Regions from separate parts of the Alteribacillus sp. HJP-4 genome, predicted to be linked through region 1. Evidence: predicted binding sites of a transcription regulator. Region 1 holds the regulator's gene; each other region holds the start of a gene.
The links. Region 1 encodes LexA, which represses DNA repair genes until DNA is damaged. Its sites were predicted from a motif close to CGAACATATGTTCG; they were not measured.
Positions count from the first base shown of each region.

Region 2: the regulator LexA is predicted to act here: its motif matches at 2,661-2,674, upstream of ACE4RR_RS06355 (DNA polymerase IV).
Region 3: the regulator LexA is predicted to act here: its motif matches at 1,957-1,970, upstream of ACE4RR_RS20250 (sigma-70 RNA polymerase sigma factor region 4 domain-containing protein).
Region 4: the regulator LexA is predicted to act here: its motif matches at 1,532-1,545, upstream of ACE4RR_RS08310 (type IA DNA topoisomerase).

Region 1 is NZ_JBHIKY010000031.1:9,829-14,184, reverse strand. Features, by position in the region: gene tkt (transketolase) at 1-561, opposite strand, end outside; gene ACE4RR_RS19210 (DUF896 domain-containing protein) at 749-988, opposite strand; gene ACE4RR_RS19205 (YneB family resolvase-like protein) at 1,134-1,790, opposite strand; gene ACE4RR_RS19200 (hypothetical protein) at 1,816-2,004, opposite strand; gene lexA (transcriptional repressor LexA) at 2,282-2,905, shown strand; partial or broken gene ACE4RR_RS19190 (cupin domain-containing protein) at 3,070-3,698, shown strand; gene ACE4RR_RS19185 (hypothetical protein) at 4,210-4,356, shown strand, end outside.
Region 2 is NZ_JBHIKY010000005.1:132,155-136,510, reverse strand. Features, by position in the region: gene ACE4RR_RS06375 (hypothetical protein) at 1-343, shown strand, start outside; gene ACE4RR_RS06370 (hypothetical protein) at 783-1,079, opposite strand; gene ACE4RR_RS06365 (NAD(P)/FAD-dependent oxidoreductase) at 1,303-2,385, opposite strand; gene ACE4RR_RS06360 (hypothetical protein) at 2,423-2,575, opposite strand; gene ACE4RR_RS06355 (DNA polymerase IV) at 2,722-3,954, shown strand; gene ACE4RR_RS06350 (hypothetical protein) at 3,995-4,162, shown strand.
Region 3 is NZ_JBHIKY010000037.1:17,285-21,640, reverse strand. Features, by position in the region: gene ACE4RR_RS20270 (CoA-acylating methylmalonate-semialdehyde dehydrogenase) at 1-100, shown strand, start outside; gene ACE4RR_RS20265 (hypothetical protein) at 228-728, opposite strand; gene ACE4RR_RS20260 (helix-turn-helix domain-containing protein) at 902-1,126, opposite strand; gene ACE4RR_RS20255 (YvrJ family protein) at 1,119-1,280, opposite strand; gene ACE4RR_RS20250 (sigma-70 RNA polymerase sigma factor region 4 domain-containing protein) at 1,277-1,888, opposite strand; gene ACE4RR_RS20245 (EamA family transporter) at 2,272-3,168, opposite strand; gene ACE4RR_RS20240 (metal-sensitive transcriptional regulator) at 3,328-3,618, shown strand; gene copZ (copper chaperone CopZ) at 3,681-3,890, shown strand; gene ACE4RR_RS20230 (heavy metal translocating P-type ATPase) at 3,983-4,356, shown strand, end outside.
Region 4 is NZ_JBHIKY010000007.1:61,898-66,253, reverse strand. Features, by position in the region: gene ACE4RR_RS08325 (hypothetical protein) at 1-284, shown strand, start outside; gene ACE4RR_RS08320 (DUF2584 family protein) at 359-601, shown strand; gene ACE4RR_RS08315 (2OG-Fe dioxygenase family protein) at 633-1,439, opposite strand; gene ACE4RR_RS08310 (type IA DNA topoisomerase) at 1,565-3,730, shown strand; gene ACE4RR_RS08305 (glycosyl hydrolase family 18 protein) at 3,765-4,356, opposite strand, start outside.

The DNA of each region.
Region 1 (4,356 bases):
ATTGGAATCATACAGCACCACAAGACGGCTCAGCTTTAGATGACCGGCAAGGGAAGCTGATTCCGAGGAAACACCTTCCATTAAATCGCCGTCTCCGCAGAGAGCAAACGTAAAATGATCAACGAGAGCCGCATCTTCTTTATTGTAGACAGCAGCTAAATGACGCTCTGCCATAGCCATTCCTGTCGCCATCGCAAGCCCTTGACCCAATGGACCTGTTGTAGCTTCGACACCGGCTGTATGTCCAAATTCAGGGTGGCCAGGTGTTTTGCTGCCCCATTGTCTAAAATTTTTCAGTTCTTCGAGCGATAAATCATACCCGCTTAGATGCAAAAGGCTGTAAAGCAGCATCGAGCCATGACCGGCCGATAGAACAAAACGGTCACGATTAAACCAATCCGGGTTTGACGGGTTATGGTCCATAAATTGAGTCCACAATGTATAAGCCATCGGAGCCGCTCCCATTGGCAGGCCCGGATGCCCTGAACTTGCTTTTTCGATACTGTCAATCGATAATGTGCGAATGGTACTAATAGCTAATTCTTCCACATTAGCTTCCATGCAAAATTCCCTACCTTTCTTCTGATCCCTATGTATAATTTATTTTTACTTACGTTTTTCATCATAAACGTTATCTGACTATTTCACAAGGCTGAACAGCGCAAAAATAGTAGTTTTCAAGGGTAAATCATCGTTTTAAAATAAACAATAGCCGCCAGGATTTTCCTGACGGCTGTATAATTATTGATTAATGCCCAAAGCGCTGTGTTTTTCTCTTTACCTGTTCTAATTTTGCGGGAGTTACATCGTTTCCTTTTTTATCCATTACTTTCACAGACTGGAGCTGACTTTTAAAGGAAGAACGGAATTTAGAAAGATACTCTTTTCGGAGAGCATGCTGTTCCTTTTCTTCTTCCTCTGTCAGACCCGTTGTTTTTGAACGCTTGGACAATTCATTAATACGGTCAATCTTCTCCTGTGAAATCATATCTATTATAACCTCCTGTTCTGCTGAAACCGTGGCCACTCTCACTTTATTTTAAAATATATACCCTTCTTTTTGCAAATTGAACCGCTTAGTATTAGAACGAATTAAACGTTGTGAGAAAGGCTTACAGTCCGAACAGAGAGATTTACTCTATATTGGGATGATGCATGTTTTCATACTCCTGAAACCGTCTGTGAACGGTAGCTTTAGAGATAGAATAGCCCAGACCGCGCAGCGTTACAGCAATCTCATGAAAGGTCAGCTCTCTTTTGCGAAGCCTGATAATTTCCTCTAACGGGGCATCCATCTTTTTTCGCCCGCCTTCATTTGTTCTTTTCAAATTCTTTTCTGGTTTAAATCCGTCATTTACTGCTTTTTTCATGCCGCGCTTAATCTTTTGATTATGCAGTGTCCTCTGATGCTCTTCCACCAGAGAAAGAATATCCATAAGCATGCTGTCGGATTCTGACAGCTGCAGTTCTCCCCCGTCACGCACGGTATATACATTTACGGACTGCTTAAACAGTTCATGCAGAACGGCGAGTTTGGCATTTCCTCTTCCAAGCCGCGTATCATCCTGCACACAGAATATATCGGCTTTTCCTTCATTTACATCATCGAGAGCCTGGAGTAGTCCTTCTCTTTCAAGCGTATATCCGCTTGCTGTCTCTCTGATAATAGAATAAATATTAAATCCTAACGCTTCACAGAGTACTGTCAGCTCTTCCTCCTGTCTTTTCAGCGAGGTCTGCTGTGACTCCTTCCCCGTACTTACTCTGCAATAAATGATACAAGTCTTCATGGCAGTCCCCTTCAAAACTATAATGTTAATCGGTTATTGAATTATAGGTAAACATATCCGGATTTTTTTCTGAAACAATTAGTGCGTCCGATCCTTCCACCTCTGCCGGGCTGACAGCGGATAATTCTACTACAGTGATTAACAATATGATAGAAAAAATAAATAATAACAAAATCGCCCATTCCTGGATAGAGAGCTGTTTAACTTTTGACATAATGTTTCCTCCTCAAAATAAGAATGTATGTTCCTATCCTGCGTTTATTATATAAAGAACTTCTGTTCGCGTCAAGGAAAAATTAGAACGGATGTTTGCGCACGTATGTTTTTCATGATACAATCGGTATTGAAAGATGAACCAATGCAGAGAAATATTGTGAATTATGAAGATTACTTAAACTGACTTAATAATATGTACAGGCTGATAGTATGTATATTCATATTATTTTGAAATCATGCTGTGAGATCTTATTTTCTAGAAACGAGGTGCTTTTATGTCAAAAGTGTCCAAACGGCAACAATTGATATTGGAATTTATTAAAGATGAAGTTAAGAAAAAAGGTTATCCGCCTTCCGTTCGTGAAATCGGGGAAGCAGTCGGACTCGCGTCAAGCTCAACAGTGCACGGCCACCTTGCCCGTCTGGAAAGCAAAAACTTAATCCGCAGGGATCCGACAAAGCCGCGTGCCATCGAGGTCCTTGAAGCAGGTGATGAAGCAGAACAAATTTCGGAAAGATCCGCTGTTTATATCCCGGTTATTGGTAAAGTTACAGCCGGGGACCCAATTACTGCTGTAGAAAATATTGAAGAGTATATACCGCTCCCGGACCGGATGGTAACTGATGAAGAAGTCTTTGCGCTTACAATTCAGGGAGACAGCATGATTGAGGCGGGTATTTATGACGGAGACCTCGTTATTGTCAGGCAGCAGCAGAGCGCAGATAACGGAGATATCATCGTAGCTATGACTGACGAGCTTGAAGCGACGGTGAAGCGTTTCTACAAAGAAGACAATTACATCCGCCTCCAGCCGGAAAACTCTGCTTTAGACCCGATAATTCTGGATAATGTCACGATTCTCGGTAAAGTTACGGGCGTTTTCCGTACGATTCATTAACTGCGACAGCATTTACACCATGCCGATTAAAAAAAGGATCATCACTACAAGCCCTCGGTCTATCATTTAGACTGGGGGCTTTTTTATGAGATTTTTCATGAACACAACCGATGGGCAGATGCATATTATAAAAGGAAATCAATTGAAAAAGAGGTGAAGCCGCCGTGAGCACACCGCTCGATTATACTTCCCCGTCCGTTCAATATACATTTGATGTTAATAACAGTCCGCTGTTTAAAAAAAACAATCAAAACTACATTAATATATTAGGAATTCAACAATTAAACTCCCTGCAGAATGTGTCTTTGCTGGATATTTTTTTAAGTACTGACAATGCGTTGAACCACACTACCACCAAAACGCAGCTGAACTCGTATATTGTATATCCGGAGAAGCACTTGTTTCCATCCTGAATCCATTTACGAAAGAAATTTTAAATTTTACGATTTCCCCCGGGCAGGTCGCAAACGTGCCCCAGGGGTGGTGGCATTATGAAATAGCTTTGGTGGACAATACTCATCTGTTAGCTATTTTTGATGCCCCCACTCCTGAAGTGATACTGGGCTCAGATATCCTTTCGTTTACCCCTGCCAATGTTATGGCCCACACTTACTGCCTCGATGAAAATGAATGGAAAAATGTCACAGCACCTATTAAGCCGTCCACGTATATTGGTCCGTACGAAGACTGCGAGCGTACGCAGGGCAATGTCGTGCAGCATTACCACCAGCCGCATTATCACCCGCGCTATTATTATCCCTATAGTCAAGGCCGTCATCCGCGTAGATTTTAACTACATGTGACCGCTTTTGTAGTTTATCTATATGAAGCTGAAAGGCTGGGAATAATCCCCAGCCTCTTTATTTAACCAAATTTCTGAAATGTAGATAGAAAATCTCCTCCGTCTCGAAATCACCAGGAAGTTAGACTATTTATGATTATGCTTGCTTTCTGGAGATAGGAAATGCTGATAAAACATTGCTTCTTTTTAATACTCTGAAAGCTTCTTTATGGTGACACCAGATTAGTATATTGTTTTCATTCATTCGATGCACGGTCACAATTCGCTGAGAGAGGGTTCCGTCTTTGGCTTCGTAAATAATCTGTATCCTTCGCTTATTAGCACATGCTTTTTTCAAAACAGTGTCCAATCATATCACCTCATTCGCTCTTAACTTTAGTATATGCGAACGGGAGTTCTTTATGTACAGGTAATGAATGGAAGTAAAAATTAACTCCTGTATTGTATTAGCTAATACATAAGCTGCATGGCACAGGAAATAGTAAGAGGAAGGAGTGATAAAATGTTTGATAAGAAAGAAGAAGTCCCCCACCGCAAAAAGTCGGAAAAGGAAGTAGAGCAGCCGGACACAAAAGAGTGGACTGAGCATACTCCGCACCCGGACAAAAGTATCGTCGAATCAAATTCAGAAGAGCTCCGCTATAAAAAC
Region 2 (4,356 bases), on a different contig from region 1:
TATCGTGTTTCTCAGCAGCTATAATCGCTGGTTCCCCGTCCTAGGTATACGATGCTCTCCTGTACCCGAACAACCGCTGCCTCAGGATACAGTCGTCCTTGACATCCGTGATTATCAGGATGCGGACCGTCGTCCAGTCCAGCACGCCCAGACACTTCCTTATCCGTACTTGAAGCGCCACATCAGCACGGTGAAGGCGAAACAGGTTTTTTTAGTGGCACCTGATAAGGTTTCGCGCAATCTCAGCATCCGCCTGCTACGCAAGAATGGTTTTAAAGTAACTGGATTTACTGTGCTGCAGGATGAAGGCAGGGAAGTGCCGGTGAAGGCCCACTGCGGGTAAATAGAAAAGCAAGCTTATACAGACTGAAAGCCCGGAGCAGATGCCGGGCTTTTTTGTTTACAATATATATTTTATCCATATCATTCGATTTTCCCTGTCGACGCTGCAGCTTTTCAGCTGCCAATGGAGCGTAGAACTGCTTCGCCGTAAACTGGACGCGGACATGAGATCCGTTATTTGAGTAAAAATCTGTTTTTTTGAAGGACTCGCGGACATCAGGTACGCTATTTGCCTGAATGACGGGGAATTCAGCATTCTTTTTGGCTGATAACGGAACCCATGTCCGGCAGACTCATAAAACCGGGCTGTGTGAAGCAGATAGCGGAACCAGTGTCCGGAGAACCGACTGCGGTCGCCGGCCAGAATTTTTCTTCAGAGCCTTCTGGTAACTTTTTCTTAAAAAAACCCCCGGGACGCTTAGTCTCCGGGGGAAGGAAAGTTATCCGCCGCTGTATCCGTTCAACGTGCTTGAACCGATCAGTGTAATTACATTTTCCTCGGCATTTGCTGAATCAAAAGTTTCCACATCCGCAAGGCCGTTCACTGTGCCTTCACTCGTTTCAAAGGTAAAATGCTCCTTGCGGTTATCACGAAGCGCTTCTTGAAAGTAACGCTGATTTTCAACACCGTACAGCTTCACATGCCACTGTTCAGGATCGTCATTTGTAACATTCAATTCTCCTGTATCAAAACGAATTTTTTCCTTTTGCTCATTAAATAATTGATCAACTTTCATTATTTACATCCTCCTGTTATCTATCATTTTCACATCTGACACGTTCCCCTCTCCCTATTTCTTTAAACCACTTCTGTTCTGGTAAAAATAAATTTAATTTATAGTTGTTTTTCCACTTGCATGTTAAAGTCAACATCGGGATTTAGAAGGGGAATAATGGGAACCATGTAAAAGTGAATTGGATCCGGGAGACTGGAGGGAACAAAAATGAAGAGAATTCAGCTTAATCCCGGACGAACGGATTGAGCAGCATACTCATCATTTTTACCACATTCTTATCCGTCTGAAATAATTTTTTCCCTAGCCAGCCATTGAGCTGGTGAACGACTAGATCAAAAGAATGGTTGTCGAGCTTTTCCATGCCACGCCGCAGCGTCAGCGAATCAAAGTAGCTTTTTCGCAGTGGTTTTGTATATTCTTCGTATTTCCCAAATCCGCAAATATCATAGGCGGCGTAAATACCAGTTAAGAGAGCGGCGAATTGTCCAAATCCTAAAAACGGCATTACAGCGCCAAAGCAATTTCCTGTCATAAATGTATTACCGAGACGCGGTGACTTACATATTCCGATTTCATAGTCATGAATGTGAAATTGATCAGTAATCTTTAAATCCTGCCGCAGCTCCGTGCAGACCGCCTTGTAAAATTTGTCCCACTGCACTGCCACCTTTTCTTGTGAAAGCTGCGGGGAGTCCGGAAAAGCAATCACAATGTTTGCCTCTCTTTTAGAAAAAGGCATCAGGTACGCGTATCCCTTTGGTGCAAAATCATTATTCAGCCAGACCATTACCCCGTTTGGTTCAAACTCTCCCTCCACGGTGGCGCCCTTCAACGAGACAGAAAAATCTTTCGTGTAATTTTCCATTTGAAGCGCGTATGAAGCATCACCTGTCGCAAGAATCACGTGTGTAAAGTTCTTCATTAACTCTTCATAAGATACTTCTGAATGAAATGTAATTTTTGAAGAAATTTGTTCCGCTAATTGATTCTCCAGTGCAAGGCGGTGCCTTCCCCGAAGATTCATAGTTCCTGCCGGTTCTTTAATAACCGCTTGGTTATTTTCCGATAAGAAAGAGATTTTGTTTATATGACTGCTCGGTCTTAAATGAAGGTTGAATTCTTCTGAGAAGTAACGAAAACAGTCCGTAACCGGGGAGGTAAGTAAGGATATAAAAGCTTCTCCGTTAATAAACCGATCTCCCGGCATGCTGCGTTTTTCAAAAATAGCCGGTGAAATACCATGCCGTTCGAGCATAAGCGCGCAGGATAAACCGGCCAGGCCAGCCCCCATAATTGCTACATTCATTCGTTTCGCCTCCACATTGGTTTTTCTGTAAAAAGTTTTATCCTTCTTCAAAATCATCCGGGCCCTTTTCGTGAACCTTTTGATCAGGCTGGGTCTGCGGGTCTATGTCCTGGTGCTCCTGCTTTTTCCTCTGCTGCTCCAGGGAGTCTTCCTGATTTCTGTGCGAATCGGCGGGATCTGTTTTTTTCATCGTATCGCTCCTTTTTTCGTAGTATTTTTTAGATGGTCATCTTGTATACGTTTTTCTCTTTTGGAAAACAATAACTATTGATAAAAGAACTTATGTTCGATTATACTAAAAGTACCAAACCCGGCTCAGCAACGGAGAGATGATCGATGGACCGCACGATTTTTTTAGTGGATATGCAGTCTTTTTATGCCAGCCTCGAGAAAGTGTACCGGCCTGAGCTTGCTGAAAAGCCAGTGGTCGTGGCGGGAGATCCGAAAATCCGCAGCGGGGTTATTCTTGCTGCCTGTCCTGTCGCAAAGAAGTGGGGTGTTCAGACAGCTGAGCCTCTCTGGCAGGCGGAGGGAAAATGCCCGGACTTGATTGTAGTGCGGCCACGGATGCAGTTTTATCTGGACGCTTCTGTACAAATCGCCCAATCCCTTGAGGATTTCAGTGATGAAGTGGAACCGTACAGTGTCGACGAAATTTTTGTGGAAATGACGCATACCCTCAAGCTTCTCGGCATCGATGCAGCCGGCGGTGCCCGCTGCATTCAGCGGACGATCAAGCGGATGCTCGGGGTCAATGCCCGCGTCGGGATCGGCCCTTCAAAGGTGCTTGCTAAAATGGCATGTGACCATTTTGCCAAAAAGAATCCGGATGGTTTTTTTGAACTGACTGAAGCGAATCTCCGAGAGACGCTGTGGAGGCTCCCGGTCGGAAGCATGTTTGGGGTCGGCAGGCGGATGAATGACCACTTTCGGAACATGGGCATCCGCACGATCGGTCAATTAGCGGCTTTCCCGCTCGATCCGCTGAAGAAACGCTGGGGCATAAACGGCGAGCTGCTCTGGCGGACAGCTTACGGCTGGGATCCGGCGCCGGTTACAGTTAATACCCATATCCGCCGCAAAGCGATAGGACATCATATGACGCTGCCGCGCGATTACTACACATGGAATGAAGTGAAGGTCGTTCTGCTTGAACTGAGCGAGGAGGTGGCACGCCGCGCCCGCGCAAATGGCTATATGGGGATGACGGTTTCCACCGGGGCAGGCGGTCATGATTTCGACCATCCTGCCGGATTTCACCGTCAGCGTAAGCTGGAGGATTACACGAATGACGGGGCGGTTATTTACGAGGCGGCGGCCGCCTTATTTCAGGAGCACTGGGGTGGATATCCACTCCGCAGTGTCGGCATTGCCATTGATCAACTGACATCGGATGCGTTTCGGCAGCTGAATTTGTTTCATCCTGTGCAGGATCGTGATACGTTAAACCGGACTATGGATGAGTTGAAAAAGCGCTACGGCAATGACACGCTGCTGCGTGCTTCTTCTCTGACAGCGGCTGGCCAGGCGCAGCTGCGCGCTAAAAAAATCGGCGGCCATTATAAATAATTTACTTTTGTCCCATCCACTTTTTTAAAACAGAGAAAGTATGGGTTTTGTTGATTTCATCCCTGCAGGCGGGCGCTTTCCGCGGGGCTTGTCTTCAACTAATTCTGTCTCAGCGAAGCTTCGTCAGAATGGATTTTCAGACTTCGCTGATCCCGACGGAGTCGCCGCCTTCCGTTCTTCAATCGAAGAATATACACAAAAAGCGTGACTTTGCATTTATTTCTCGTGTTGACATTATACAAGTCAAAGAATGACCTTACGAAGTGGATGGGACAAATCAATAATAGCTGCTTGATAGACGAATAATATTTTCTTTGAAGGAGAAATCAGGTCATTTGCGTAGTCAAAATGCGAGACTCCTAGTCGATGTTGGCCACGTCCTGTGGCCAACATCGACACTAG
Region 3 (4,356 bases), on a different contig from region 1:
CTCCGGATGGAAAAATTCCTTTTACGGAGATCTGCATGCGAACGGGAAAGACGGCGTTGAATTTTACACGAGAAGAAAGATGCTGACGTCGCGCTGGTAAGAAGAAGACGCAGAAATAAAAATCTGCCGGTAAAAAAGCAAGAGTCCGATACAATATCGAACTCTTGCCCAACTTTTGGTGCACTTCATAAGTTAGAAGCTATTTTTCCTCTGCAGCACTGTATAAACTAAATCAGCAGATGGTTCACATCAATTTCAATCACTTCTTCAATTTTATCCAGGCCGAATTCATCTTTTACTTTGCCATTATAGGAAATTTGGATTCTATCGGCCTCATCATCGAGCGTCACTTTGTAATAATGGTTCTGGCTTTCCTTTTCGCCCGGGCCCAGCGTGGTTTTTAGAATATTCGGTGATGCTTCCTCATTTGCTTCGAGCGTGACCGCTCCTTTGATGACGTTCCCCTGCTTATCAAGGATTTCCAAACCGAAAAAGTTGCTTCCGTTATGCGTGAACGTAAGGTCGGAGCCATTTGGATTTTCCACGTATGGCAGCACATACATAGTTGAATCCTTAGGTTCGGTGTACTTTAAGCCGACCTCAAGCCGTTGTGTCAGTTGTTTATACTCATGACTGAAAGTTGGGGTCACTGCAACATAAATGAATATCACAGCCCCTGCAAGCAGCATCAGCGGCAAGCTCCATTTCCATACTTTATTTTTGTTCATGCATCCAACACCTTTACGATTAATCAAAAGCCGGAATGTCGATACCATTTATACGTATATTTGATAGATTGATTATAATCGAACGGTATTGAAGAAAAAAGAGTACAGGCCAAACCGTTAAAGACACTTAATTCTTTTGTCATTAAGTTGAAAAACACTTAACACAATATATTTTATTTCTTAATAAACTCCCAAAAGCCGGGGGCGGGAGAATATGAAAAGCGATAAACGCTTTCGATACATTTTAATCGTAAATGCTGTCTCAGATCTTCTTTTTCCTGAATCGTTGTCTGACGAAGAGATTTTTGAATAAAAGGTTCAAACTCGAGGAGGAGGCGGGCCATCGCCTCCTCGTCTTTTTCCTTTGCGAGATAAGCCAGTCTGTAAAGCTCAGTCACGGTATTCCTCCTTCATAAATCGGTCAAACAGCCTTTGTGTATTCACCGACACATTTTCAATTTTGTTTTCTATCCGGACCATTAAATAAACAGAAATAAAAATAGGGAAGCCTACATTAGCTAACAATTCAGTGGCGAGTGATTCAAAAATCATAATCGAACATCATCCTTTCCCATAATTTGAGACAATCGTTCGAGTGCCGTTTTTCTTGATTTAAACACCGCCTGCTGGCTGACGCCGAGCTGCTCCGCGATAGCGAGATCAGATAAGTCATTTTTATATTTTTCGTACAGAACATAGTGCTGGCGTGGTGTTAATTGGCAGAGTCCGTGATAAAGGAGCTTATTTTCAATCATGTCAGCCAGACGTTCTTTCTGATCAGATGCCGCATCTTCAGTGAGTGGGACCTTTAGATCCGGCCATTCTGGTATTTCTGCGTCTTTTGGGTGACTGTCAATAAGAAGCTGTTCCACCTGGTTCTGCTTTCGCAGCTGTTTGTCAAAATGAATAGCACTCCACTGCAGGGTCTTCAGCACATAGGATGTAAACTGCATGTCCCCGTAGAAAGCGCGGAATATATCATCCAGGTTGGCTTTCGCGGCGGCAGTATTTTTACAGAAGGCGTCTGCAAGAGCCTGACGGTGCTCTTCCTGCTGTATAAATTGTTGAATCACAGGACTGTTCATCAAGTCGGACTGCTCAGAGATAAAACGATCAAGCCTGCGGCACTGCCCTCTCAGACTGCATAATCTATCTTTCATGCTGTCCCTCCCTTCTGGCCTGCTTACTTATAAAAGGTAGATTTTGGAGAAAAATACAACCTCAAATACGAACGTGTGTTCCTGTATTTTATCCAGAAGCCGAACAAAATGCAAAATATAATTTTAAGCAATGAAAAATTGAAGGTATTGGCCTAAGTGAATAGAACTAAAAAGGGCTGTATCATAAATGATACTCGCCCCCTTTTGCATGGTAAAAATGCAGTGGACAAGTCCTTCGCTTTCCGTGGGCAGCGCTTCAGCTAACCGGGCGAAACCCGCGCCCGGCGGATCTTCAGCCGCTGCTCTTCCCACTGGAGTCTTCGGACTTGTCCCCTGCTATCTTCTATTTAGGATACTACTTTTTCTATAAAGAGGGGCTTTTGCTACAGCCCCCTCGATGAAGATATTCGTTTTTTTTCGGATACGAGAAAAATAGAGGATAGGACAAGCGCGGCTCCTGCCATCTGCCAGCCTCCAAGCTGATCTCCGAATACGGCAAAGCCTACAAACAGGGCGACGACCGGCTCAATAGTCGATAAAATAGAAGCCCGGCTCGATTCAATATATGTAAGGCCGATAGTGTAAAATATGTAGGCCAGCACCGTTGGAATCAAGGCAAGCCCGGCGGCAAAAAAGAGCACGCGAAGATCCAGAAATAATCCTGCCTGGGGGAGAAGCCCGCCGGCCGGAAGCATAAGCGTGCTCGCACAGATAAACGACCACGCGGTAATTGTCAGAGAGTGATATTTTCGGCTCACATATTTTCCGAAAATGCTGTATAGGGCGTAAAAGAATCCGGAACCGATCCCCGTAATAATCGCAAAGCCCGACACAGATGTGTTAAATGAAGGAAGCAGGCCGACCGTAAATGCACAGCCGGCAATTGTTACAAACAAAGCGGCCACTTTCCTCTTCGTGAGCCATTCTTTAAACAAAAAGCGTGAAAGCAGTGTCACAAAAAAAGGACCAGTATACAGCAGCACTACGGCCAGGGAAATGGATGTTTCATCGATGACTGTGAAAAAACACCAATTAAAAAATACAATACTAATAATTCCAGTACCGATAAAAAAAGGAAGATCCCGCAGATTAATTTTTAAATAGGAGGGGTTGAAAATACTAAGATAGCTCACAATAAGCAAGCCCGAAAAAATTGCCCGGATGGCAACGACCTGCCAGGGAGTAAAACCGTAATCATATAAAAACTGCACAAAAAGACCGGTCAAGCCCCAAAGTGCAGCACCTGAAATGGCGAAGGCATACGCTTTTGTTCGTGACATTCTATCTATCCTTTCTATGGAAACGGACATTTCCATGGTAAATCAAAGCTATCTTCTCATATCTCGCCCTAAAAGAAAATAATCTTGATAGTTGATTACTCCATGGGGGTATGATATTTTATAAATACAGGGTATACGTATAAATGTAGGAAGGTGTGGATGATGGAGCATACAGATAAACAGACAGTACAGCCGAATAAGCAGCAGCTGCTGAATCGACTCAAACGGATTGAAGGACAGGTACGGGGCATTCACAATATGGTAGAGAACGACCGGTACTGTGTCGACATTTTAAATCAGATCGCGGCTATTCAATCAGCCATGAATAAAGTATCTCTCGCATTAATGGAAGATCATACTCATCACTGTGTAGCTAATGCTATCAAGAATGGAAATGGAGAAGAATCGATTGAAGAGCTGCTCGATGTTATGAAAAGAATGATTAAATAATTTTTCGTTTAATGATACTATACCGAGGTAATGTATAATAATGTAATGAAGGAGTGTATGTCATGAAAACAGAAACACTGAAGGTGAAAGGAATGTCCTGCGGACACTGTGTCAAAGCTGTAGAAGACGGAGTCGGCGGACTCGAAGGTGTAGCAGCGGTCCAGGTGAATTTAGATGCCGGAATAGTGGAAGTAAAGTACAACGACGAGAAAATAACTCATGATGATATTGCAGAAGCTATTGATGAACAGGGCTATGACGTCGTTTCCTGAGCATGATCCGGCCGGGCAGTGACACCTGCCCGGACATTTTATCTCGAATAAATACCATAGCTAGGTATAGTATTTATAAAGGAGGGTTAGGTGTGAGTGACCAACAACAAACATCGCTTCAGATTTCGGGTATGACCTGTGGGGCTTGTGCAGCACGAATAGAAAAGGGTTTAAAAAAAATAGAAGGGGTGCAAGAGGCAAACGTTAATTTTGCACTTGAGCGCTCCAGCGTCACGTTTGATCCAGAAAAAACCTCTCCCCAGGAGATGGAAGAAAAAATTGAAAAGCTCGGATATGGAGTAATTCATGAAAAAGTTGAGTTTGATGTGCTGGGCATGACTTGCGCAGCCTGTGCAGGCCGAGTGGAAAAAAAGCTGAACAAACTAGCTGGCGTGGTCCAGGCAAACGTAAATCTTGCTATGGAATCCGCCGCAGTAGAATACAATCCCGACCAGGTCTCTACCGC
Region 4 (4,356 bases), on a different contig from region 1:
TTAGTTCCATCGCGCTTGCCTGTGCCGGAGTGCATCCACTCGTCACTATCAGTATGCAGGGACTGTTTGTGGAGCCTTTTCTGCAGCAAATTAATCCTTTGAGCATCGCTATTGTGATGATTACTGCTACGCTGGCCAATGATGCGGCAGGTACATTTAATGTGCCAATCACAATGATGAGTCAGTACATGAAACGGCAGCCATACCTTCTTACACTCTGGAACCTGCCATTTGCGCTGATTTTTGGCGGAGCAGGAGTCGGATTGGCTTATCTGCTTTTATGATAAAGAAGGAATTAGGCAATTCATGTCGAAATGGTTTTTATGAAGCTTTTTTTAGATAGAAATGAGGGACTGCCATGGGATTTTCAATGGAAATGAACTGGGACATAATTACACATAAACAAACGGAAAGGCTTGATGAAAGTAATTTTAGATTAATCAAAGACGGGTATCAAATGTATCCGCTTGATCTCTCTCTTCCCATCCACACCTTTGAAGAAAAAGAACCATTTGGAAGAGCCGTTATCAAGAAGGTAGAATGGCAAAATGGGCGTACGATTCTGGATTATGAACTGGTATCATTGAGTTCTGTAAATTAAAAGCGGCTCCATAGCAGGGCCGCTTCCCGTATTAGACGAAATTCATATCTTTTGTATTGCCGCGCATGCTTCTGACCTGGTCAGGATCTGCAATTACTGATGGCTGATAATCAATTAAAATAGCTGAACGTTCTCCTGGTCCGTCACCTTCCCCCTTTTCCACATCCCCAACATAATGAGTTACGAGAGGATCATATATACCATAGGACTCCAGTGGGGAAGACAAGTAAAAGGAAGCTGTCAGCCCGCCCTCCTTAATGTCCTCAGGCAGCCTGCCGCGGTGTTCTGGGATAGAAATCGCATTTAGGCCGCCTTTCACATTTTTGCGGCTGATTAAATGAGCGAACGTAAATGGCTCCCCGTCCTGATGCAGCGTATTTGGTGACGATACTGCTTTTTCTCCGGACTTTTCCGCTTTTAATTTCACAAAGTGAACCCCCGCATGAAACGGCATCAACGCATCTTCTTTTGTCCAGAAGGTCTGTTTAAAGTTGAAAAGAATAATTTTTTCAAGCAGATGGTTCCTCCGTGTTCTTTCCCCTATCGCCGGAAAGCGTCGGTATTCCCCAGTGTACTCAGGATTAAAGCTCCCTTGAAAGTATTCATAATACGTATTTCCATCTATCACCGTTTCCGGGAGCCACTCCATATGATAGGTCCCCGGCATAATAATAGCTCTCGCATAGCGGCGGTAACGGTTCAGAGCCGGAGCGTATTCGTCCTGCGGTAAATGCTCGAACGCCTCTGTCAACTCCTTTAAATCCTCATCGATACCACTGTAATGCAGCATTTTATATAAATTATAATATTCAAACCCTGTATCTTTTAACTTACTCATGTTATGACCTCCAGCATCTCACAAAACTAGCACGTAAAAAGTCTATCACGGAATTTCTATTTTGTGAAAAAAGAAAAAGGTAGTATAATAAAAGAACATTCGTTCTAAAGATGAGGAGCATTATAATGGCTGTTATACTAGCAGAAAAACCTAGCCAGGCACAAGCTTATGCAGAAGCTTTTCCAAAAGGCAGAAAGGAAGATGGGTTTATTTCAATTCCTGCCTGTCATCTATTCCCGAAGGGGGCATATTTAACGTGGGGAGTAGGTCATCTCGTTGAATTAAAGAGTCCTGCTGAGTATGATCCTTCCTGGAAAAGGTGGAGTCTTACCCAGCTTCCGATGATTCCAAAAGAGTTTGAATTTAAGACCACCTACAAAACGAGAAAACAGTTTCAGATTGTACGCCGCTTACTAAAGCAGGCAGAGGAAATAATTATCGCTACAGACTGTGACCGTGAAGGTGAAAATATTGCAAGAAGTATTATCCGTCAAGCGGGGGCTGAGCATAAGCCGGCAAAACGATTATGGATCAACAGTCTTGAAAAAGAGGAAGTTCTGAAAGGATTTGAACAGCTGCGGGAAGCTGAAAGCTATCGCTCTCTTTATGAGGAGGCTCAGGCCCGCCAGATCTCCGATTGGATTGTCGGTATGAATGCGAGCCGCCTCTATACTCTTTTATTACAGAAAAAAGGTGTCAGTGATGTATTCAGCGTAGGGCGTGTTCAGACCCCGACGCTTAAATTAATATACGACCGCCAAAAGGAAATTGAACAGTTTACACCTGAACCTTATTATGAAATCGAAGGAACATTTACCGTAAGTACCGGGACCTACAAAGGAAAAATAAAAAAACAGTACAAATCAGAGGAGGAGGCCCGGAAGCTTCTAGAGCTATACGGTGTAAATAAACAAGCAGAAGGTATCGTTAAAGATGTAAAGATCACTCAGAAACGTCTTAAGCCGCCGCTGCTTCATTCCTTATCGACTCTGCAGACCCTTGCCAATAAAAAGTACAAATACAGTCCTTCAAAAACACTTGATGTGCTGCAGAGCCTGTACGATCAGCCGTTAAAGCTTGTCACCTACCCGAGGACTGATACACAGCACATCACGAAAAATGAATTCAAGTATGTAAAGAACAACTTTTCTTCTTATCAGCAGCTTGCTGGTGCTTCCTTTCAGCCAGCTTCGCTGCAGCCCAGGAAACGCTATGTTGATGATGCTAAAGTACAAGAGCATTACGCAATTATTCCGACAAAGAAGATCCCGACAGAAGCTGCTCTTCAAAAGCTTTCGAAGGAACAGTACAATCTTTACATGGAAGTTGTAAACAGTGTACTCGCGATGTTTCATGAAGACTTTCAGTATGAAGAAACGATTGTGACAACAGATGTGAACAAGCTTTCCTTCTTAAGCAAAGGAAATGTTGAAAAAGTAAAAGGCTGGAAAGAGCTGTTTTATTCAAAAACAAATACTGCCGGCAGGAAGCAGAACGGCAAAGAAACGCTTGTGCTGCCGCCGCTTGAAACAGGAATGAGAGCGGATGCGGAGGTTAAGGTGCTAATGGAAATGACCAGGCCGCCGAAGCTGTATACCGAGGGGCAGCTGATTAATTTAATGAAAACATGTGGGAAAGTAATTGAAGATGATGAGGAAGCTAAACAGACATTAAAAGATGTAGAGGGTCTTGGTACAGAAGCGACACGAAGCAGCATTATTAAGACACTGATCCGCCAGGAGTATATAAAGGTAGTAAAAAATATTGTTCATGTGACAAGAAAGGGTGAGATCCTATGTGAGGCTGTGGAGGGCTCCTTATTATCAAAGCCGCAGATGACTGCGAAATGGGAGTTATTCTTAAAGAAGATAGGGGCAGGGGAAGCAGAAAAACAAACATTTATTACCAATACGGCAGCCTTTACGGAAAAAATTGTCTCATCGGCAGGAGAAGACGTAAACAAACTGGCCGTAACCGAAGAAGATAAAAAGCAGACCGGTAACAAAAGAAAAAGCGGCTGGGAGCCGGTAGCTGAATGCCCGGCCTGCAAAAAAGGGAGACTAATGCCGAGAAAAGGGTTTTATGGGTGCAGTGAATATAAAAATGGATGCCGTCTCACCATCAATAAAACAATCCTTGGCAAATCGATCAGTCCAGCTCAAGTCCGGCGCCTTTGTGAAAAAGGAGAAACCAGCCTCATAAAAGGATTTAAGGGAAAACGTCCATTTGATGCAAAGCTTGTGCTGAAAAACGGGAAGCTCGAATTTTTATTTCCCCACAAAAATAATTAGGCGACGAAGTGCTGAAGTATACGAAGCACATTTCCTACAGCAGCTTATTGATCGTAAAATTATCCTCTAAAAGCAGCCAATTCTGCGGGAACTCCCAGCCGAGAACCCAGTAATAAACGCCGCGCAGTTCAAATTCCTTCACAAGATCAAATTTTGCCTGAATGCTTCTGGCATCTTCAAACCACACCTCATGCTCCAGTCCTTCCTCATCATAATAAGTAAAATGAGGGGACTGGGCTTCTTCATCATATTCAATGGCGGCGTTATTGTCAGCTGCCAATTGGACAGCCTGCTGATGATCGATGGAGGTGGCCCTTGTTTCACCCTCTACATACGGAAGTGTCCAGTCATACCCATAGAGTGGGATCCCGAGCATGATTTTATCGGGAGGCATAACCGAAACGGCGTATTCTACCACACGCCTGACCTGATTTAATGGCGCCACTGCCATTGGGGGCCCGCCGGTCCATCCCCATTCATAAGTCATCAGGAATACAAAATCCGCTATTTCTCCATGTGCAGCGTAATCATGCCCTTCATAGAGAACTCCCTCCATCCCCGGTTCCACCTGCGGCGCAAGCGCGCTGGATAGTAAATATTCTTTCTTGTCCAGCAATTCTTTTGCT